DNA from 3 places in the Cytobacillus sp. FSL K6-0265 genome. Region 3 is predicted to be linked to each of the others. Evidence: riboswitches for the same ligand, from Rfam matches in the RefSeq annotation. Region 3 holds a riboswitch; each other region holds the start of a gene.
The links. A riboswitch is a leader RNA that binds a small molecule or an ion and turns the genes downstream of it on or off. The one in region 3 is predicted to bind lysine.
Positions count from the first base shown of each region.

Region 1 (8,018 bases), 420 kb from region 3:
CAAGATTGACGCGGCTTGCCGTTAATAACCATAGAACAAGCTCCACAAACTTCTTCCAAACAGTTCATGTCCCAAGTAATTGGTGTTGTATGCTCCCCTTTTGTATTTACCGGGTTTCTTCGAATTTCCATTAGAGCAGAAATAACATTCATATTTGGACGATAATCAAGTTCAAATTCTTCTACATAAGGATTTGAATCAGGACTATCTTGTCTTGTAATTTGAAATAATACTGTTTTAGACTTTACTGCTGCTTCTGACACGATTAATTACTCCCCTTTCATCGAGTTTTTCTTAATGTTTCTTTGTATAGTCACGTTTACGTGGCTTAATCAAGCTGATATCCACTTCTTCGTAATGGAATTGTGGCGCTGATTTGCCATCAACGAATTTAGCCATAGTTGTTTTTAAGAATTCATCATCATTTCGCTCAGGGAATTCTGGTTTGTAATGAGCACCGCGGCTTTCGTTACGGTTATATGCACCAATTGTAATGACACGAGCTAATTGAAGCATATTTTGTAATTGACGAGTAAACGCTGCCCCTTGGTTACTCCATTTTGCTGTATCGTTAATGTTGATATTTTCATATCTCTCTAACAATTCAACAATCTTAGCATCTGTTTTTAACAAACGATCATTATGACGAACAACTGTTACATTATCAGTCATCCATTCACCAAGTTCTTTGTGCAGGATATATGCATTTTCTGTTCCATCAAGAGACATGATTTTATTCCATTTCTCTTGTTCTTGTTGAACTGCACCTTCAAATAATGAAGAAGATAAATCTTCACTTGATTTTTCTAATCCTTCAATATATTCAAGTGCTTTTGGTCCAGCGACCATACCACCATAAATAGCAGAAAGTAATGAGTTAGCTCCAAGACGGTTACCGCCATGTTGAGAATAATCACACTCACCTGCAGCAAACAATCCAGGGATATTTGTCATTTGATCATAATCTACCCATAATCCACCCATTGAATAGTGAACAGCTGGGAAGATTTTCATTGGTACTTTACGAGGGTCATCACCTTGGAATTTCTCGTAAATTTCAATAATACCACCCAATTTAATATCTAATTCTTTCGGATCTTTATGTGAAAGATCAAGGTAAACCATGTTTTCACCATTGATACCTAGTTTTTGGTTTACACAAACATCAAAGATTTCACGTGTAGCAATATCACGAGGAACCAAGTTACCGTAAGCTGGATATTTTTCCTCTAAGAAATACCATGGTTTCCCATCTTTATATGTCCATACACGACCACCTTCACCACGTGCAGATTCACTCATTAGACGTAGTTTGTCATCCCCTGGTATCGCAGTTGGATGGATTTGAATGAACTCACCATTTGCATAGTAAGCACCTTGTTGATACACGATTGATGCGGCAGAACCTGTGTTAATAATAGAGTTAGTAGATTTACCAAAGATAATTCCTGGTCCACCAGAAGCCATAATGACAGCATCTGCTGAGAATGATTGGATCTCCATTGTTTGTAGGTTTTGTGCCACTACCCCGCGACAAACACCGTCATCATCAATGACAGTCCCTAAGAACTCCCAACCTTCATATTTTGTTACTAACCCTGCTACTTCGTGACGACGCACTTGCTCATCCAATGCATAAAGCAATTGTTGACCTGTTGTCGCACCAGCGAAGGCAGTACGGTGATGCTGTGTTCCGCCAAAGCGTCTAAAATCTAATAATCCTTCAGGTGTACGGTTGAACATAACACCCATACGGTCGAATAAATGTATAATGCCAGGTGCTGCTTCTGCCATCGCCTTAACTGGAGGTTGGTTGGCTAAGAAGTCACCACCATAAATTGTATCATCAAAGTGAATCCAAGGAGAATCCCCTTCACCTTTTGTATTTACCGCTCCGTTAATACCACCTTGGGCACAAACAGAGTGAGAACGTTTAACCGGCACTAAAGAAAATAATTCTACTTGTCCGCCAGCTTCAGCAATTTTAACAGTTGCCATCAATCCGGCTAATCCGCCACCGACAACAATAACCTTTCCTTTACCCATATCTGACTCACTCCCTTAATACTAATACCTCTAAAAACCGAACAAATTATAGAAAAATGTATGTATTCATTATACAAAAGCAAAAATAGCACGAATACCTACAATTGATAATGCGACAAAAATGACTAAAGTTACATAAGTTGAAATCAATTGTGATCTAGGAGATACTGTAATTCCCCAGCTTACCATGAATGACCATAAACCATTTGCAAAGTGGAAAATTGCAGATAATACACCAACGATGTAAAATACTAACATGAATGGGCTAGACAAAATATCAGCCATCATATCATAATTTACTTCAGCACCGAACATTGCTGCAATACGTGTTTCCCAAACATGCCATACGATGAAAATCAATGTAATTACACCGGTTACACGTTGAACAAAGAACATCCAGTTTCGGAAAAATCCGAATCTTGAAGTATTATTTTTTGCTGTAAATGCAATGTAAAGTCCGTAAATTGCATGATATAACAAAGGTAAGAAAATAATAAATATTTCTAGGAAATATCTAAAAGGAAGACTTTCCATGAAATGTGATGCGTTATTAAATGCCTCTTCTCCCCTAGTTGCAAAATGGTTCACTACTAAGTGTTGGATTAGAAAGACCCCAACAGGTATAACTCCAAGTAATGAATGCAATCTGCGATTAAAAAACTCTCGATTACCCGCCATAAGTTTACCCCCTTGAATTTGTAGCATGACACGCTGAATATGTACATAACAAATCCTTCGCATCACTAAGAAAATGCAAATCATTTTCAAAACATTTATATGACATGTCCATTTTACTCCCATAGCCCATAAGCGTCAAGAAAACGGATACAGATTTTGTCGATATTACGAAAATTTTTTCTATTCTACTTTCACCCAAAAAACCATTGATATAGTTTTTTCTAACTCTATTTTGCGGTATATTAAAATAGCTTAGAATGCGCAAAAATATTCATTTATTACGCATAAACATACATTTTTATCAGGGTATTATTAGTGTTAAGATTATTCCCATAATTTACACTAGCTTTACAAACTAAAAATTTTTCCCTTTTTACTGTACGTATTCGTTTTTTCCAAGTAAATTGTATATATTAGACTTTAAGAAAGAGGGGAGATTTAGCATAATATGCCATCTCAAGAAGCCCAAATAGAAGAAACCGAAAACATGACAGAACCAATCGAACCAAACAAAGAAGTGATTCCAGCCTTTGGTTATGAATTAATTAGAGAAGAACTTTTACATGATTTGCTAGGAAAAGACGCACCAGATATTTTATACTGGGCAGGCAAGAGACTAGCCCGTAAATATCCTCTTGAAACAGAAGAAGACTTATTCAGCTTCTTTATCGAGGCTGGCTGGGGAAACTTGACGAAAAACCTCGAAAACAAAAAAGAAATCCAATACGAGTTGACAAGCGAACTCATTCAAAAACGTTGTAAGGAAAAGGCCCATGCCACATTCCAGTTAGAAGCTGGTTTTATTGCTCAACAAATCGAACAGAAAAAAGAAGTGATTTGTGAAACTTTCGAGCACCCACGTAAAAAAGGGGGGAAGGTTCTCTTCACAGTCAAATGGGATAAAAAGGACAATATCCATACCTAATAAATAGGTAAACAGTAAACAAAAAAATCCAAACTTCATTCTATTAAGGCATTGGAATGTTGTTTGGATTTTCCTGTCTTATTTAATTTTTTACTAAATCCCCGGCTAAATCAAACGTTTGATGCAAAGCTTGAGCAGCATTTAACATATGCGCTTGGTCTATCACAGCCGAGACTTTTATTTCCGATGTACTGACCATTTTTACAACGATGTTATTAGCAGCTAATACATTAAACATCTCAGCTGCTACCCCTGGGTTTGAGATCATTCCTGAACCAACAATCGAGATTTTCGCCAATTGTGATTCCCATTCAATCTGATCATAACTTAATGCTTCTCGATTTTTTTCTAGTATTTTAACAGTCTCTGTAAGATCTTGGTTTTTAATGGAAAAAGATAAGCTTGATGATTTATCATCTGTGATACTTTGGATAATAATATCGACATTTATATGTTCTTTCGCTAAGAGTGAAAAGATGGATGAAAGGCTTATTAAAGGGTCTTTAATCCCTAATACAGATACCCTTGTAATATCATCTTCAAAAGCAACCCCTCTAACAACTAAGTTCTCTTCCATTTCCGCAACCTCCTCAATTATTGTTCCTTCTTCTCTTTCCATACTAGAGCGCACTTCAAGCTTTACATTATAATTCTTTGCAAACTCAACTGCTCTAGGATGCAGAACGCCTGCACCAAGATTAGCTAATTCAAGCATTTCATCGTACGAGATAGATGGAAGCTTTCTTGCATTTTTTACATAACGAGGATCCGTTGTGAACACACCTGTTACATCGGTGTAAATATCACATTTATCCGCTTTTAATACTGCTGCAAGAGCCACTGCTGTTGTATCGGAACCACCTCGACCTAATGTGGTGATTTGGCCAGTCTCACTTAAACCTTGAAAACCCGCTACGATAACAATTCTCCCTTTTTTTAACTCTTGTGAAACAGGTTTTGTGTCAATATCAGTGATTCTGGCGTCGCCATGTACTGATTCCGTTTTAATCCCTGCTTGCCAGCCCGTAAAGGAAGTTGCCTCATACCCTTTTGCATTTAAAGCAATTGTTAATAAAGAGATCGTTACTTGTTCACCTGTAGATAACAACATATCCATTTCTCTCTTACTTGGAGCGGTTGATAATTCTTTTGCCATGCCAACTAATTGATCAGTCGTTTTGCCCATGGCCGACACAACAACAACGATATCATTACCATTATTTTTTTCTGCAATGACACGGTTGGCTACATTTTGAATATGATCAACCGAGCCTACGGAGGTTCCACCAAATTTTTGTACAATTAAGCCCACTTTTCTCCCCTACTTTCAAATCATTCGTTTCTATTTCCTGCCGCCTGTATGTACAACCAACACATTTCTACCCATATTCGGCATAAAAAAAAGCAATGAGATAAAACCCATCCCATTGCTGTGTAGTTAAACGTATGAACAATCTACGTACACACAGTGAGATAGCCCTCCAAGACAGATAGTCTTGACAATCCTGCATTTATTCAATGCAGAACCAGCGAAGAAAATATTGAGTCTTTCTTCACTTCGGCGAACATTCCCTTTCAAAGTCCTTCAACGAAGCTCAATCTTCTAAGGAACTTTTACTAATGAAGCTCGCACCTCTACCTTCACTTTCAAGTTAAAAAGTGATTTGATATAAAGTTAAAAACACTATACCATATTTGTTTTTTTCAGACAATAACTATTCATGCAACTTCTCATAAAGATCTTGTGCTACTTTTAGTGGTAAGCCAGATTCCCTAAGGTCTTCTACACTAGCTGATTTCATTTTTTTTACAGAACCAAATTCTTTTAATAACTGCTTTTTTCTTTTTTCTCCGATACCATCTATTTCATCAAGAAGTGATTGAAAAGCGCTCTTTCCACGTACTTGTCTATGAAATGTAATGGCAAATCGATGGACTTCATCTTGAATTCGTTGCAGTAAATAAAATTCCTGACTATTTCGAGCAAGAGGGATTATTGTTAATGGATTTCCGTAAAGTAGTTGAGATGTTTTATGCTTATCATCTTTGACTAATCCTGCTAAAGGAATATCTAAACCCAGTTCATTCTCAAGCACATCTCGCACGACTTCAACATGCCCTTTGCCACCATCAATGATGATTAAATCTGGTAGAGGTAGCCCTTCTTTTAAAACCCGACTATATCTCCGTCTCGTCACTTCCCTCATTGATTCATAATCATCTGGCCCTTTAACTGACTTAATCTTATATTTCCGATACTCCCTTTTTGCCGGCTTACCATCGATAAAGACAATCATAGCTGATACAGCATCGGTACCTTGAATATTGGAATTATCAAAAGCTTCAATGCGATAGGGTGTGTAAATCCCTAGCTCCTCACCTAAGCTTTCAATTGCATTCACCGTTCTTTCCTCATCACGTTCAATTAGCGAGAATTTTTCTTTTAAAGCAATCTTTGCATTTTTATAGGCAAGTTTTACTAGTTCTTTTTTCTGTCCTCTTTGAGGAATAAATATTTTCACATCTAAAAGCTGCTCAGCCATCGTCACATCAACAGAGTCTGGCAAATATATTTCTTTTGGTTTAAAATGATTAGCCTGTTCATAAAAACGTCCGAGATAGGTGAGCATCTCTTCTTCCGGCTCATTATAGATTGGGAACATAGATACATCTCTTTCAATGAGTTTCCCTTGCCTTATAAAAAACACTTGGACACACATCCAACCCTTATCAACCGCATAAGCAAACACATCGCGGTCAGTAAAATCCGTCATCGTAATCTTTTGTTTTTCCATCGTTGTTTCAATATGAATCATTTTATCTCTGAAGTCTTTTGCTTTTTCAAACTCTAGCGCGGCAGACGCTTCCTCCATTTTCGTTGAGAGTTCTTTTTTGATCTCTTTATAACCACCATTTAAGAAGCGAGTAATTTCATCTGTCATCTGTTTGTATGTTTCTGACTTTACTTCATTCACACATGGAGCTAGACATTGGCCGATATGGTAGTACAAACAAACTCTATCTGGTAAGGTGTTACATTTCCTTAAAGGATAAAGGCGATCTAATAATCTTTTTGTTTCATTGGCCGCCTGCACATTTGGGTACGGTCCAAAATATTTACCTTTGTCTTTTTTTACTTTTCTCGTGGTAATTAGTCTCGGATGTCTTTCATTTGTTAATTTAATAAAAGGATAACTTTTATCATCCTTTAACATAACATTATATTTGGGGTCATGCTTTTTAATTAAATTTAACTCTAATAATAATGCTTCCATATCGGAAGAGGTTACAATATATTCAAAATCATCAATTTCATTTACAAGCCTTAATGTTTTTCCATCATGTGAACCGGTAAAATAGGACTTAACCCGATTACGAAGCACTTTCGCCTTACCGACATAAATAATTGTCCCTTGGCGATCTTTCATTAAATAACAACCTGGTTGAGCAGGTAATAAAGATAATTTATTTTTTATATGATCATTCATAATGAGCTGTCACATCCATACCTAAAAAGAATATCATTGCAGGAGGAAATCATACCCTTCTTACTGATTTTGCCATAATCGTACTGTAAAAAACCCCGATCTTCTTAAAGTAGAAGCCGGGGTTTGTTTTTATGGTACTTCTTATGCACCATGTTTTTGAAGCAATTCAACTAATGCTTCTTTTGGTTGGAAACCAACCACTTTATCTACTTCTTTACCATCTTTAAATACGATAAGAGTTGGGATGCTCATAACACCAAATTTACCAGCAGTTTCTTGGTTATCGTCAACATCAAGTTTAACGATTTTCACTTTATCTCCCATTTCTCCATCGATTTCCTCAAGAACTGGTCCAATCATTTTACAAGGTCCGCACCATGGTGCCCAGAAGTCTGCAAGGACTAGACCTGAACCAGTTTCAGCAGTAAAGTTTTGATCTGTTGCATGTGTGATAGCCATAATATTTATATTCCTCCTAATAAATAACTAAAAAATCTTATCGAAAGTATATCATCGATTAATAATGGATGCTATTATTTTGCTCGTATAGATTACCCATTTTTTTATTGTATCATACTGAACCTTTAAAAGGGATCCAATGTCTATTTTATTCATCATTCATCTTTTTGCCAACATAATAAAGAAGCGAGTAGTACAAGTCTACCCGCTCATATCAGATATAAACGAAAATTATGCATTTACAAGTAATTCTTTAAACTCTTTCGTTAGTAGTGGAAGGACTTCAAATAAGTCACCCACAATACCATAATCCGCTACTTTAAAAATATTCGCTTCAGGATCTTTGTTGATGGCAACAATAATCTTTGAATTGGACATGCCAGCTAAATGTTGAATTGCACCAGATATACCGCAGGCAATAT
Region 1 is NZ_JBBOPE010000001.1:3,237,479-3,245,496, forward strand. Features, by position in the region: gene sdhB (succinate dehydrogenase iron-sulfur subunit) at 1-263, opposite strand, end outside; gene sdhA (succinate dehydrogenase flavoprotein subunit) at 295-2,046, opposite strand; gene MHH73_RS16360 (succinate dehydrogenase cytochrome b558 subunit) at 2,116-2,724, opposite strand; gene MHH73_RS16365 (YslB family protein) at 3,173-3,649, shown strand; gene MHH73_RS16370 (aspartate kinase) at 3,732-4,961, opposite strand; lysine riboswitch at 5,116-5,295, opposite strand; gene uvrC (excinuclease ABC subunit UvrC) at 5,365-7,137, opposite strand; gene trxA (thioredoxin) at 7,279-7,596, opposite strand; gene MHH73_RS16385 (electron transfer flavoprotein subunit alpha/FixB family protein) at 7,828-8,018, opposite strand, start outside.
Region 1: it holds a riboswitch for lysine, as region 3 does, so the genes downstream of both, MHH73_RS16370 (aspartate kinase) here and MHH73_RS18540 (Na+/H+ antiporter NhaC family protein) in region 3, are expected to answer to the same signal.

Region 2 (8,018 bases), 610 kb from region 3:
AGCAAAAAGTAATAAGCGCCATGGTTCCGTCATTTTATGATTCGGTGCCCATTTTGCCACCTCTAGTAGCTCTACAATTTCATCTATACTTACAGGATCTTGTTTAAACTTTTTAATCGAACGGCGATCCTTAATAATCTCATCTATCTTTCTTTCCATTTCAAGTCACCTTCTTCTAACAATTTGCTTACCTGCCTATTATACTATTTTCTGAACTTTCTTTCATGTGCAAGCAACCATCCTTTTCTTTCCATGCCACCTGCATAGCCAGTTAATTTCCCATTTGTTCCAATAATTCGATGACAAGGAATAATGATGCTGATTTTATTTTTACCATTCGCGCTACCGACCGCGCGCACAGCTTTTTCATTCCCGATAATGACAGCAATGTCTTTATAAGAAGCCGTTTCACCGAAGGGAATCGTTGTTAATGCTTGCCATACATTCGTTTGAAAGGTTGTCCCATTTAACTCATAAGTGAGATCAAAAACCTCTCTCTTCCCTTGAAAATATTCCTCTAATTGCCGTACGCATGCCTTCATTACATCTGGAGAGTCATCCCTCAATGGTTCTTTAATTTCCGTTCCATCAAGAAATTGAACAGCTGTGATGGCTTTTTCTGTTCCTTCGATGGCTAGCACACCAACAGGAGAATTTATTTGAACAAGCGTTTTCGCCATAACGATCCCACTCCCTCTTTTTTACTTGTATTCTATCATTCTTTCTAAAATTTAGTTAGAGAAAGGAGGAAATTACCTTGTAAGCGCTTAACTATTTATAAGTAAATAATTATTGAAAAGGAGAGGATCAACGAATGAGTTTATTGAACGCATCATTTCACTTAAATCTACAAACAGATTTAAAATTTGGGTATGAGGTCGTTCAACAAGAGCTTGCAGACAAAGTGAAATCGACAGGAAAGAAAAAAGTCTTTATTTGTACAGATAAAGGCTTGATATCATCAGGTGTCGTAGAAAAGGTTACTCAAGTATTAGAGGCTGGATCGATTGAATACGCTGTTTATGCCGATATCGAACCCAATCCGACTGCCCATTCTGTTATGGAAGGCGTGAAGAGTTTCCAGCTAGAAGGTGCCGACTTGATCATTGCCCTTGGTGGCGGTAGCTCCATGGACTTTGCCAAAGGGCTCGCTGTCGCAGTCACGCATCCAGGACATGTGCTGGAATACTCGCTTGGTGGTAAGAAAATAGAAGATAAGTTGCCACTACTTTTCGCGATTCCGACAACAGTCGGAACGGGTTCTGAAGTCACCATAGCAAGTGTCATTACCGATAGCGATGGCGGTAGAAAACTTGTGCTTGGCTCCCCGTTTCTTGTTCCGAAAGTCGTGTTTGTGGACCCCGCACTTACGCTCGGATTACCGCGTAAGCAAGTCGCGGCAACAGGCGCTGATGCACTTGTCCACGCCATTGAATCTTATGTTTCTCTACCTGCTAATCCGTTTACAGACGCTCTTGCCCTACAAGCCATTCGCATGATCTGGTCCTATTTACCACAAACCTACGCACATGCAGATAATTTAGAAGCGCGAGGCCAAGTCCATCTTGCTAGCACACTAGCAGGCATGTCATTTAGCCTTGGCGGACTAGGAATTGTTCATTCCTTATCACATCCGATGTCTGCGCGGTACGGTGTGCCTCATGGTATTGCCAATGCCGTTATTCTGCCAAAAGTCATTGCCTACAACCTTCCTGCCTCTACAGAAAGATATGCGACCATTGCTCGTATGATTGATCCGTCGTTACACGCCGTTGGTTTACAACAAGCAGGCAAAGCACTGATTCCACTAGTAGAAGATTTATTACAGTCTATTGATATTCCAAAAGATTTCACACATCTCGACCACAACTTCACAGATGGAGATATCGCCCAACTTGCAGAAGATGCTATGAATGACCATGGAACCATCCATTACAATCCGAGAAAAGCGGTGAAAGAGGATCTGGAAGCTATTTATAAAGAAGTCCTACCGGTGAATGTCGACCAAAAGGTTTATCATTGATTAGCTAGTTCTCTACCGAGGATAAAGATAATAGGGTTTATCTCATCGTCTTCGTCAAAAAAGCCTGCACAAACACAGACGCCTTAATTCGTGTTTGTACAGGCTTTTATTAAGCAAGAACTGGATATTGCTTTATTTTCTTGTACGCTGTAAAAATTCCTTCGTTCTGTCTTTCTGAGGGGCATTAAAGATTTGCTCTGGTGTGCCTTCCTCAGCAATGACGCCTTTATCCATGAAGACGACGCGGTCCGATACTTCACGGGCGAATTCCATTTCGTGCGTTACGATGAGCATGGTAAGTCCCGTTCCCGCTAGCTCTTTCATGACTTTTAACACTTCACCAACCATTTCCGGATCAAGTGCTGATGTTGGTTCGTCAAACAGCATGACATCGGGTTCCATAGATAATGCTCTTGCAATGGCTACACGTTGTTTTTGACCACCGGATAGTTGCCTCGGTTTTGCTTCTACATACGCATCCATACCAACGACATGGAGATATTTTTTAGCGACTTTTTCGGCCTCTTCTTTTGAACGCTTTAATACTTTTATTTGACCAACAACACAGTTCCCTAACACATTGTGATTATTGAATAAGTTAAAAGATTGAAATACCATGCCAAGGTTTTTTCGATATTGATGGACATTATGTTTATCATCTAGAATATTTTCACCATTATAAATAATTTGTCCACCGCTTGGCTTTTCCAGTAGATTCACACATCGGAGTAATGTTGATTTTCCCGATCCTGATGACCCGATGATTGTGACAACTTCTCCTTTATTTACTGAGAAGTTAATATCCTTTAGTACTTCATGACTCCCGAAAGACTTACTTAACCCTTGAATGTCAACGACCGTACTCATTTTCTCATCTCTCCTTTCCGCCACTTAAGCTCCTGTTGTCTTTCTTTTGATATCCTCTGCTGTGTCCATTTCACCTGCAATGACATAGTTTGCTGGTCCATCCATTCTTCTTTCGATATAGCGCAAAATTAATGTCACAGTATAAGTCATAATGAAATAAATAATACAAACAACAAAGAATGATTCAAAATAGCGGAAATTATTACCGGCAATCGAATTTGTTTGGAAAAACAATTCGGATATCGAGATGACACTTAGTACAGCGGTATCTTTAATATTAATAATGAACTGGTTTCCTGTTGCGGGAAGAATGTTGCGAATGACCTGTGGTAAGACAACATTCATCATTGTCTGTACGTGGTTCATACCGATTGCTTGTGCTGCCTCATATTGACCTTGATCGACAGAGATAATTCCTCCGCGAACGATTTCTGCCATATAAGCACCTGTGTTAATGGAAACAATGACAATACCTGCAATTAACGGATCCATCTGATAACCAAAAGCCATCGCTGCACCGTAAAAAATAACCATTGCCTGTACAATCATTGGCGTACCTCTAAAAAATTCAATATAAGCTGATAATATAAGATTAACGACCTTCAATAATAATCGTTTTGACCCTTTTTCTGGCATTGGGATCGTCCGTAAAACCCCTGATAATAGACCAATTAACGCACCGAAAACGGTACCAATTAGGGCAATTAATAATGTTACACCTGCGCCGCGTAGGAACATTGGCCAATACTCGACTACGATGCGAATAATCCATTCAATACTCATTGATATTATCTCCTTTTCTCTCATAACGATTGGTCCCTTTTTTACCAATCATTCTGCTAAGGATACATGGTCATGAAGAAACTCGACTGTGGAATAGGCTCTTTTTTATTAAAAGTCTCACCTGCTCCACTATGGTATTAAAAAGACAAGTCTCAACTGCAAAATGGTATTTCCTTATCTCGAAACAAAACCGGCTACATCTCATGCAGCCGGCTCATTTAGTTATTCTGCCGCTGGCTGATTCTCAATCGCAGCATCCATCAATTCTTTCTGCTCTTCTTCAGAAATATCTGCAAGGATTTCATTGATTTTATCTGTTAATTCGCTATCTTTTTTCAACCCTACTGCAATGGCAGTATCTTCTTCACTTGTCTCAAATCCTTCAGTAAATTCAACCATCGCAAAATTATCATTAGCAGCTGAAGCACTTACACCTTCTGGGCGTTCAGAAACATAACCGTCAATAATTCCGGACTCTAACGCAACACGCATAGCAGGGAAGCTCTCCATCGCTGTTTGCTGTTGTACGCCGTCAATTTGATTAATCACTGAATAATGAAATGTATTTAATTGGGCAGTAACTTTTGCTCCACTGAAGTCTTGAATCGATGTAGCATTTTCGTAATCGCCACCTTTTTTCACAACCATCACTAAATCAGATTCGTAATAGTTATCGGAAAAATCAATTGTTTCTTTTCGTTCTGCTGTTGGTGACATCCCAGCGATAATGGCATCAATCTTATCTGAGTTAAGAGAAGGGACTAAGCCATCCCATTTTGTTTTCACAATCACTAGTTCTTTCCCTAAGCCTTCTGCTATTTTCTTAGCAATCTCAACATCGTACCCGCCTGCAAACTCTGAATTACCTTCAATTGCTACTGCGCCGTTACTATCATCCATTTGCGTCCAGTTAAATGGCGCATAACCAGCCTCTAGTCCTACACGAAAAACGTCTTTATCTTCTCCACCTGAACCCGTGTTACCTTCTGCTTCGTCACCTGAACCACAAGCAGCTAGAAACATACTCAGTACTAAAGCCATAGCTAGTAAAGCAAATCTCTTTTTCATTTCTATTCCCCCTAATATATTTTTCTATTAATTAAACTATTCCGAATTAAGAAAAAGAATAACAAAAAAGACCTGAGATGAACTCAGGTCCTTGTTATTCTTCCGCCTAAATCCTCTACTTTTCCCATTTTAGAGATAGTGCAACTTAATAAACCGGGTAAGCTTATTAAGACAGTCCTGCAATTATTCACTGCAGACCCAACATGCTATACAATCGGATATAGCACATTTCGGCGATATTTCCTTCTCTTTAGTCTCATCATGCCTTATCACTCTACTAAAGACTGTTAAATACCGCGCCTCTACCCCACCAGAAAAAGTGAGGTTTATTCAATTTGATATCTATTAGGCTACAATAGTTTAATAGCGTCTGTCAATATAAACTCTATGGAAAATTGGTCCTTTTTTCGCACATCCTTTTGATTAGAGGACAATGATCAATATTAAACTTGTTTACTTGAAGCTAGCTCTTTTAGCTGGACACTCAACCGGTTAATATCGGCTACCGAATGATTTACGTTTGATACCATTGCATGTTCATCTTCTATGATGGCAACGATTTCTTCTGTAGCTGCGGCATTTTCCTCTGATATATTCGCCATATTTTCAATCTGTTCTTGAATTTGTTCAAACTTTTCGGTTGCCGCGGAAACCTCGTTTACTCCTCTCACTAACTCTAAGTTGTTTTCTTGTAATGATGTTTGTATTTCGTTGAAAAAGGCAGATATCTCTGTTAACAGTGCTTGTCCCTGCTTTACAGCACCCTCCCCTTCAATAGAGCTTTTACGTGCTTCAAGGGACTGATTGAAAAGGGTATTCGTCACTTCAGAGATCGCCACCGTAATTTCAGCACTTTGCTCAGCTAACTTCCTTACTTCATCTGCAACGACCGCAAAGCCTCGCCCATGCTCTCCCGCTCTTGCTGATTCAATCGCTGCATTTAATGCAAGTAAATTTGTTTGTTCTGCTATTTGTTTAATGCCTGCCAATAATTTATTCACTTGTTCCATACTTGAATGAACATCTGATACCGTCGATGCTGTCACACTAATCGTTGTATTTACAGTATTCATATGTGTTGTAACATCGACAATCTTAGTTAAACCGTCTTGTACTTTTTCATTCATATTCTTCGATTTTTCTACGACGTCCTCTGAAATGGCAACTGACTCTTTTGTGTTTTGTAAAGACTGACTCATAGAATCATTGACAATATTCAAACTGTTCGCTTCTTCTTGAATACTTGTTGCCATCTGTTGAGCAGCTTCTAATACTTGTTGGCTTGACTCATGTATCGTTTCAATATTTTGCTTAAAGAGCCCAATATGATTTTCTAGCGTCACTGTACCTTTATCAATTGAACCAAAAGTGTCTTGCAACTGCATAAGGAGGTCTTTTGACTCTAATTCTTTTTGCTCTGCTTGGTCAATTAATTCCCTCCCCCAACTAGCTAATAAATAAAATAAATACAAAATCCCGTTGCTGACAAGAATAATAGTTACAATACTCCGGACACTATTACTTTCACCCAATAACTGATGGCCGATAATCAAGTAGGTTGCAATAAAACTAACATTATAGAATACCAAAAAAGCAACAATCATTTCTTTTTTAAAATATAGTACCACCATTGCAATCGTTAAGAATAAAATATAATGCTTATTCAAAGCATACCCGTCAATAAAAAAGAGTGCCATCACAATAAGGTTTGGTGTAGCAGCATACAAAAAACCCTTTACGTAATCATTGATACGCAAAAAGTACAGAACAATTGCCATGACAATGACAAACATCCCAGCACTCATAATGACAATTGAATCGCTTATACCCCGGTCAATAACAATGGGGAAGACTAATAAGACAGCTAATATCATTAATCCCCACATATTCACTTTATGAACTCTTAATAATTCATTCTTTTGCGTATCCAATTGTTTCTCCTCCTAATTTCATCCAAAAAGGACTTTCAGCCTATTATTTGGGTTTTTTTTCTTTTATTTCTAGTATTTATTTCGGTATGATTAACTATAATGTTAGTTCTTTACAACTAAATATTTTAGGAGGATACATATGAGAATTGCTATTATGGGAACAGGATCTTTAGGAACGATTATTGGGGCACACTTATCAAAAGGGGTGCATCAAGTGGAATGCATCGATGTAAATACCGATCATATCCATGCATTAAACAGAAACGGTGCAACAGTTGTGGGGACTGTTAACCTAAAGGCCTCTGTGAAAGCCATCACGCCAAATGAAATGACTGGCATTTATGACCTTGTCTTACTTTTAACTAAGCAAGTATACAATAAATCAGTACTCCTACAACTTCAAGCGCATATGAACGAAGCAAGTATATTACTCTCTCTTCAAAATGGTGTTCCAGAAGAAAGTTTAATAGAATCACTTGGTGCAGATCGTATAATCGGTGGCTCTGTAGAGTTTGGTGCTACTTGGGTAAAACCAGGTGTCTCACAATTAACATCAGACAAACAGGCATTCTCTGCGCACGCTTTTCAAATTGGTGAGTTAGACGGACAGATGACTGATCGTGTGAATCAAGTAAAAACCGTTCTTGAAGATGTTGGTGGCACCATCGTGTCAAATAATCTAATCGGTACAAAATGGTCCAAGCTTCTTGTCAATGTAGCGATGAGCGGTATGTCTGCCGCACTAGGTTGTACATATGGGGATATACTGAGTAATGAGGCCGCTGTCACAAGTGCTGTGATGTTGGCTGATGAAACATTGAAGGTTGGTTACGCGAATAACATTCAATTTAGCGAACTGGCTGGTGTAAATGTAGGTATTTTCTCTATTAACGAAGACAAGAGCAATCTACCAAGGGTCATCCAAATTGCTAAACAAGCATTTGGTCCTCAAGCACTGCTCAAAGCTAGTATGCTACAAGATTTAGAAAAAGGATTACAAACAGAAGTCGACTATATTAACGGTTACATCTCAACAAAAGGGACCGCCCTACAAGTTCCTTCACCAGTAAATGATCTTGTCACTAGCTTAATCAAACAAGCGGAAGAAACAAAACAACTGCCGGAGTTTGATAAGAATATTAAAGCTTTTGAATCCCTATTAAACAAAGAAATGGCTGTTCATTAATCCATAATTGAAAGACTGGTGAGACGTTCTAAATCGAACATCTCACCAGTCTTTTTTTCTTCTAATTCGCATGCGGGTTTAGAGAAATAATTGGTTGATACATAAGTATAATCCAGTAAATAAAAGGATTAAGTAAGAAATAATTGAGAAAAACCTTTGG
Region 2 is NZ_JBBOPE010000001.1:4,264,466-4,272,483, forward strand. Features, by position in the region: gene MHH73_RS21560 (nitroreductase family protein) at 1-159, opposite strand, end outside; gene MHH73_RS21565 (methylated-DNA--[protein]-cysteine S-methyltransferase) at 204-680, opposite strand; gene MHH73_RS21570 (iron-containing alcohol dehydrogenase family protein) at 815-2,023, shown strand; gene MHH73_RS21575 (amino acid ABC transporter ATP-binding protein) at 2,156-2,890, opposite strand; gene MHH73_RS21580 (amino acid ABC transporter permease) at 2,915-3,673, opposite strand; gene MHH73_RS21585 (transporter substrate-binding domain-containing protein) at 3,896-4,741, opposite strand; lysine riboswitch at 4,870-5,054, opposite strand; gene MHH73_RS21590 (methyl-accepting chemotaxis protein) at 5,185-6,672, opposite strand; gene MHH73_RS21595 (ketopantoate reductase family protein) at 6,812-7,858, shown strand; gene MHH73_RS21600 (sulfite exporter TauE/SafE family protein) at 7,937-8,018, opposite strand, start outside.
Region 2: it holds a riboswitch for lysine, as region 3 does, so the genes downstream of both, MHH73_RS21585 (transporter substrate-binding domain-containing protein) here and MHH73_RS18540 (Na+/H+ antiporter NhaC family protein) in region 3, are expected to answer to the same signal.

Region 3 (8,018 bases):
TTCCACTGGTTCTTTTTTATCCGCCCAAATAAGCCGTACGGATTTCATCACTTTCACGTAAATCTTTTGCTGATCCGGTAAGCACCACTTTTCCAGTTTCAAGGACATAGCCTCTTTTCGCAATAGAAAGGGCCATATGCGCATTTTGTTCAACAAGCAAAATCGTTGTTCCGTTTGTTTCATTAATTTCTTCTATAATACTGAAGATGGTCTTAACCATAATTGGGGCCAGGCCCATGGATGGTTCATCTAACAATAGCAACCTAGGTCTAGCCATAATGGCTCTGCCCATCGCTAACATTTGTTGTTCTCCGCCTGATAAAGTTCCGGAAAGCTGTCCTTTTCTTTCGAATAATCGCGGGAAAAGTTCATATACTTTTTGGATATCTTTTTGTACTTCTTTATCTTTTCTCACAAAAGCGCCTAGTTCTAAATTTTCTTCTACAGTCATATTTGAGAACACTCGTCTTCCCTCTGGTACATGGGATATCCCAGCCTTTACAATCGTTTGTGCTTGTTTACCAACAATCGATTGATTCTCATATTGAATCACGCCTTGCTTCGGCTTTAATAATCCTGATAACGTTTTTAATAGCGTACTTTTCCCTGCTCCGTTTGCACCAATTAAAGTGACAATCTCACCTTCTAATACCTCTAATGAGACGCCCTTTAATGCATGAATATTTCCATAGTAAACATCGATTCCATCAACCTTAAGCATCCGAAGAAACCTCCTCTCCGAGATAAGCCTCGATCACTTTTGGGTTGCTTCTAATTTCTTCTGGCAATCCTTCGGCAATTAATTGCCCATGGTCAAGTACATATATTCTTTCACATATCCCCATAACTAAATTCATATCGTGTTCGATTAAGAGTATCGTTAGATCAAACTTCTCTCTAATAAAGCGAATGAGCTCCATAAGGTCATGTGTTTCTTGTGGATTCATTCCGGCAGCCGGCTCATCTAATAGCAAAAGTTTTGGTCCAGCCGCTAATGCCCTTGCGATTTCTAATCGCCTTTGTTGCCCATATGGCAAGTTTTTAGCCAATTCACCCTTTACATGTTCAAGCTGAAAAATACGTAATAGTTCTATTGATTTGTCTTCCATTTCTTTTTCCCCATTAAAATGAGAAGGCAACCGCAGAATCGAGCTTAACATCGAATGTTTCGCACGCGAATGATTGGCTACCTTTACATTATCTAACACAGAAAGATCATTGAATAAACGAATGTTTTGAAATGTCCTACTGATTCCTTTCCTTGTCACTTGATAGGGAGGGAGCCCATTTAAACGTACCCCTTCTAAGAAAATATCTCCTTCAGTTGGCACATAGACACCGGTTAATAGGTTGAAGCTGGTCGTTTTCCCTGCTCCGTTCGGGCCAATCAAACCGACCAGTTCCCCTTGGTGAATTTCCAAATCGAATCCTGAAACAGCCTTTAAACCGCCAAAAGAAATACCTGCTTGATTGACTTTTAATAATGGATGTTTCTCCATTTTAACTTCCTCCTTTCACGCTTTTACGTTTAAAGAGGTCCGTAATTTCCTTTGTCCCCAATAAACCTTGCGGACGGTAAAGCATAACTAGAATGAGCACGGCACTATAGATAATCATTCGTGTTTCAGGATAACTTTGTAAAAATGTGGAGACAATTGTTAACAAGATAGCCGAGATAACCGCCCCAGAGAGACTGCCTAATCCCCCTAATACGACAAAAATGAGGATATCAAATGACTTCAAAAACCCAAATTGAACGGGTTGAATAATATAAAAGTTATGGGCGTATAATCCACCTGCGATTCCTGCAAAAAAAGACCCAATAGCAAATGCCGCTACTTTATAATAGGTCGTATTAATGCCCATCGCATCTGCAGCAATTTCATTTTCTCTAATCGAAATACACGCCCGCCCATGCCTTGAATTTGTAAAATTTACAATCACTAATACGGTGATAAATAGGCAAATGAAAGCAGAAGTCCAAGTTGTCATCTTTGTGACCTGCATACCTGCTGCTCCACCTACTGCATCAATATTTAAGAAAATGATGCGGATAATCTCTGCAAATCCTAAAGTTGCAATCGCTAAATAATCACCCCGTAATCTTAAAGACGGAATGCCAACAATTAATCCAGTTAAAGCGGCAACAATCCCACCAATAATAAGGGCAATAGGAAATGGAAGTGAAAGTTTCATCGTCACAATTGCTGAAATATAAGCCCCAACAGCTAAAAAACCAGCATGTCCGATTGAAAATTGTCCAGTAATTCCGATAACTAAATGTAAACTTACAGCCAGAATAATATTAATACATATATAAACAAGTGTATTTACATGATAATTATTAATCATCCCGATATTTGCAGCCATCTGAACTGCAAAGTATACAATAATAGAGAGAATAACAAACAACCAGAAACCTTTAATCTTCTTCGTATTCATCCTTTTACACCTTCTCTCTTGCATTTTTGCCAAAGATACCTGATGGCTTAAATAAAAGGATTAAAATCAGAATGACAAATGCTGCCGCGTCTCTCCATAAAGAGTAACCAAGGCCACTAACAACCGTTTCAACTACTCCTAGCACAAGACCTCCAACCATCGCTCCAGGAATTATTCCGATGCCACCTAGTACAGCTGCAACAAAGGCCTTTACTCCTGGAATCACACCCATTAACGGTTCTATTTTTGTATAATACACGCCAAAGAAAACGCCTGCTGCCCCAGCCAACGAAGAGCCAATAGCAAAAGTAGCTGAAATGGTTGTGTTTACATTAATCCCCATCAACCTTGCCGCATCCATATCATGTGACACAGCGCGCATCGCTTTACCGATTTTTGTTTTATGAACAATAAATTGTAAAACGATCATTAGTACAATAGAAGTGCCTAAAATCATGAGTGATTGACTACTGATTTGTGCACCAAAAATGTTAAATGTTTGATTGCTAATGACTTCAGGATAAGCCTCTGGTTGTGCCCCTCTAAAGTAAATAAATAAGTACTGTATAAATAAAGAAATTCCTATCGCTGTTATGAGAGCAGCAATTCGAGTAGAACCTCTCAACCTTCGATATGCTACACGCTCAATTAACATACCCATTCCTGCACAGACAGCCATTGCAATAATTAAAGCAGGGAAGAACCCTAATCCCCATCCAGCAATAGCATAAAAACCGACAAAAGCCCCAATCATAAATACTTCACCGTGGGCAAAGTTGATCAATTTGATAATTCCATAAACCATTGTATAACCTAAAGCAATTAGTGCATAAATACTTCCTAACGATATCCCATTTACTAACTGTTGAATCCAATCCATGAATCCCCACTCCTCTTCAAATAACCCGAATAGCTTCAGATAGAGAGTGACAGCTAGCGAAAACGCTATGCTGAATATCTCCTTTTAAGGTAATTGACACGCTTATTCTAAAAAAGCTGATGATCTTTGATAATCCACAAACACCGACCGGACAAAGATCATTCACTCTTTTCTTTGTCCCAAGTAACCTTGGACTATAGGTATTGGCAATGGCATCTAAAATTTGCCCTTATCTGATAAAAAAATGGAAGGCCTCTTTCGCTCCTCCCATTTCAATACAGCCTTAATTTAAGGATTTACTTTCGTTTTGAAGACTTGTTCCCCATCCTTATATTCCAATACAGTAGCTGATTTAATTGGGTTATGATCTTCATCGACTGAAATGATACCCGTTACAAGAGTTAAATCTTTCGTCTCAGCTAAGGCATCTTTAATTTTCTTTGCATCACTTGTACTTTTGGCACGCTCCATGGCATCTTTCAACATATATACAGAGTCATAACCTAATGCATTAAAAGCGTCTGGTGATGAGCCATTATATTTTTCCCCGAACTTTGTTACAAAGGATTGGATCGTCTCATCTGGATCACCAGAAGAATAATGGTTTGTAATAAATGTATTATTTAAGGAATCCCCTCCGGCTAATTCAACTAGCTTTGGTGAATCCCAACCGTCAGCCCCCATTAGCGGTACGTCAATACCCATCTCACGGCCTTGTTTGACAATAAGTCCTACTTCTTCATAATAACCGGGGATAAAAATAAATTCTGGATTAGCTGATTTAATTCTTGTAAGTGTGGACCTGAAATCAGTATCCTTTGCCACATACGATTCTTCGGCAACTATTTTCCCACCTGCTGCTTCGAAAGTTTCTTTAAAGGAAGCTGCTAAACCTTTTGCATAATCACTTGCATTATCAGCATAGATAGCTACATTTTTAACTCCTAATTCATTTGCAGCAAAATTCGCTGCGACCGTTCCTTGGAAAGGATCAATAAACGATGTACGGAAGACAAAATCATTTAAGCTTCCATCTTCATTCACTGTGACATTGGGACTCGTACCTGATGGAGAAAGCAATACCGTCTCGGAATTATTAGCCACTTGTGCTTGAGCAACTGTGTTACCACTTGTAGCAGACCCAATAATAGCTACGACATCATCATTTTCCGTTAATTTAATTGCTGCATTTGTTGCTTCTGCTGCATCCGATTTATTATCGACTTTTACGATTTCTATTTCTTTACCGTCAATCCCACCATCTTTATTAATTTCATCCACAGCCAATTCAATTCCTTCGGCAATTCCTTCACCATATGAGGCAACAGCACCAGAGAGTTCTAGGTTGGCACCTATTTTGACAGTATCGCCAGACTCACCACCACCTGCACTATCACTACCACAGCCAGCAAGGAAACCTGCAGCTCCTATAGTAGAAGCTAGAAGAACAGCGGTCATTCTCTTTTTAAAAAACATAAAGATCCCCCTTTTTTGATTATTCCAACAACTAAGGTCATGGTTCAAATCCCCCATATAACCCCCACAAGAAAAGATACCATACAAGAAATAGACTAAAATAACCAAAATAAAATATTTTTCTGATAATTGCTATAAATCTAAAAATAGTATAGTATCATTTTATTCATCTGTCAAAACAATCTTTACGAATAGTATTAATATTTAGAAATCTATCAACCGTTTAGAGCGTTAAAGGTTTTTTCTCTCTTATGTTTTGTTTATAAAACTCTATCATTATATTCAAAAAATAGTTAAAAGTAGATAGATATAATGTAGTTTTTATAATTGTTAATAATTTGGAATTCTATTGGAGGTAAAATAATTTTGCTTATGTAGTGATTTTAGACTTGTAGAATAGAAAAAGAGGAATAAACCGATGAGTTCATTCCTCCTTCCTTTATTTTCAAAAAAGCGATCATATCATCTTTTCGGTTTTTGTACCGAACATTTTAACAACAAATAAAATCCCAACCATCATCACAATCAAAGCAGCTAATGAAATAAGTACACTTCCACTTACACCCAAAATGATATAAGAGATGGCTGCAACAACAGCTGCTGTAAAGGCATAAGGAAACTGCGTAATGACATGATCAATCAAATTACTACCTGCACCTGTGGCGGATAAAATAGATGTATCAGAAATCGGTGAAGCGTGATCTCCGAATACTGCTCCTCCAAGTACAGCTGCCATTGCAGGAATCAACAGGGATATATCCGTTGCTACTGCAATATCACCAGCTATCGGAAGCAGAATGCCAAATGATCCCCAAGATGTACCTGTACTAAAGGCCATAAGTGCCGCAATAATAAATAGGATAACAGGGATAAAGTCATGACTAAGATTCGATTGATTAATTACGCTAGCCAAATATTCCCCTGTACCTATTTGACTAATTAAATCTCCGAGTAACCAGGCAAAGATTAAGATTAATACTGAACCAAACATAGATTTCATCCCAACCCATGTTGCTTTCAAATAAAACTTATTCGTTAGTTTATCGTCTTTTTTTATTACTTGAGCAAATTGTACGTAAGCAACAACTAAACTCAATAATCCTCCGACAATGAGTGACAAGGCCACATCTGTGTTTTCTAATAAGGATACGATTGACAAATTCCCCTCTGCACCACTAATGCCTGTCCATGCCATCATACTCACTGTCCCTATAAATAAAACAATGATTGGCCAAATAAGATGACCTACAGTCCCTTTCGTACTAGTAGGTAGTTCCTCTTGAACCTCGTCTTTCAACTGTTTCTTCTTATCAAATAGAATTCCTTGTTGAATAGCTTGGTTCTCATGTTTCTTCATTGGACCAAAATCAATTTGCCCAACAACGATGATAAATACCATTATAATTGCAGCCCATACATAAAAATTTAACGGAATGATTTGCATGAAGGCAGAGAATGCACTATAATCCGTTATTTCATGAGCCACTAAAATCGAGCCAATTAAGGCAATAATTGATGCTCCCCAACTCGAGATGGGCGAAATCACACATAAGGGTGCGGATGTAGAATCAATCAAATAGGCAAGCTTTACACGTGAAACCTTTTGTCGATCTGTAACAGGGCGAGATACTTGTCCGACTGTTAACGCATTAAAATAATCATCTATAAACAAAATCATACCTAAAACTACGGTTAATAACTGTGCACCCACTCTTGTTTTTACACGCTTCATTGCCCATTCACCAAAAGCACGACTACCACCAGATATTGAAATAAAGGCAGTAATGCTACCAAGAATAAGTAAGAATAATAGAATATAAACATTCCAAGTATTTAACCCTTCATCCGTTATAAAAAGTTCTATGAACGACGAGAAAAATATTTGCAACGTATCTAGCGGTTGATATCCTGCAATTAAGATAGCTGCTGTTAACGCCCCTAAACCAAGGGAGAGAATTACTCTTTTTGTTAGAATAACCAAAAGCATAGCTACCAAAGGTGGCAGCACAGAAATAAATGTACCTGTCATAAAAAAAGACCTCCTATTAGTATAGGAGCTATAGACATGAACGAATGCGTCTCATATCAATTAACGATCAGAGAAAGGTGTCCCCACTTTTCTTTGATCCTTAATTGATAATAAAAAAGAGTAACGATAGAGATTCTATCATTACTCTTCTAGAAGTAACGTTATTCTCCATCACGACTGTAGCTCCCCATTATGGTTAATATACCTCCATAATGACAGTGTTACTCTTATTTAGAGCAACCCCAACAAATAAATATTGACGTACCTATTTGCTTCGGCAAATCTCCCTTTTATCAATGTTCACTGTTGTCATCCTCACATTGATTACTAATGATGATTTGCGCCTCTACCCCATCGGATTGATAAGGCATTATTCAATTGCTATACATTATATCAAAATATAAATATTTATGCAAAACTCTATCAAAACCTTAAATATTCTTAAATTTATTGTTTTGAAGATATAGTAGGATAAACTATACCATTCTTAATAACGCTTCTCTTCCGCTCATCCCTTTTTTTATTCCTAAATCCTCCGCAGCAAAAGTGACTGATTCAAGTGGTGCATCGATTAGCTGCTGAATCGTTTTCACCCCAACTGCTCTTCCAGCAATTACCTTGCGATCTTTTAATTTCTCATTTAATAACGCAACGTCTAATGCACCACACATGATATATCCTTTATCATTTGATACGACTAACAAATTAGTCTTTGGCAGCTCAACGGATACAGTCATAAACGTATGACCATCCAAAATAACAGGCTTTAATTCAACCATGACCGTCCCCCCTTCCCTTTAACAATTTATGTTATAGGTAGAGATTCGGTGTACTCTTTCATTAAAATAAACCGAGTTGTTTTGGAGCTAATCCATCATATTCAATGCCCAATATGTGAAGCATTTCCTTTGCATTATCCGCTGCGTCACCACCAGAATTATTATTAAAAAGCACATAGACCTCCTTCGCCTCTTTTTGTAATTGCTTTAATCGGTCTGCCCATTCCAATAATTCCTGGTTATTATAACGGTATAGATATCGAACTTCACGCCAATTTGGTTGTTTTTTATTTTGCCACCCATGAACATTTCGACCATGAAACCTGACAAGCACAATTGGGTGACCGCAAGTATGCAACGCAATTGGAACAGACCCCTCCCCTGCTTGTGGTTCATCACAAACAGTATGTAT
Region 3 is NZ_JBBOPE010000001.1:3,656,354-3,664,371, forward strand. Features, by position in the region: gene MHH73_RS18515 (ABC transporter ATP-binding protein) at 17-721, opposite strand; gene MHH73_RS18520 (ABC transporter ATP-binding protein) at 714-1,499, opposite strand; gene MHH73_RS18525 (branched-chain amino acid ABC transporter permease) at 1,501-2,442, opposite strand; gene MHH73_RS18530 (branched-chain amino acid ABC transporter permease) at 2,447-3,322, opposite strand; gene MHH73_RS18535 (ABC transporter substrate-binding protein) at 3,611-4,798, opposite strand; gene MHH73_RS18540 (Na+/H+ antiporter NhaC family protein) at 5,256-6,827, opposite strand; lysine riboswitch at 7,000-7,184, opposite strand; gene MHH73_RS18545 (YunC family protein) at 7,304-7,606, opposite strand; gene MHH73_RS18550 (DUF72 domain-containing protein) at 7,668-8,018, opposite strand, start outside.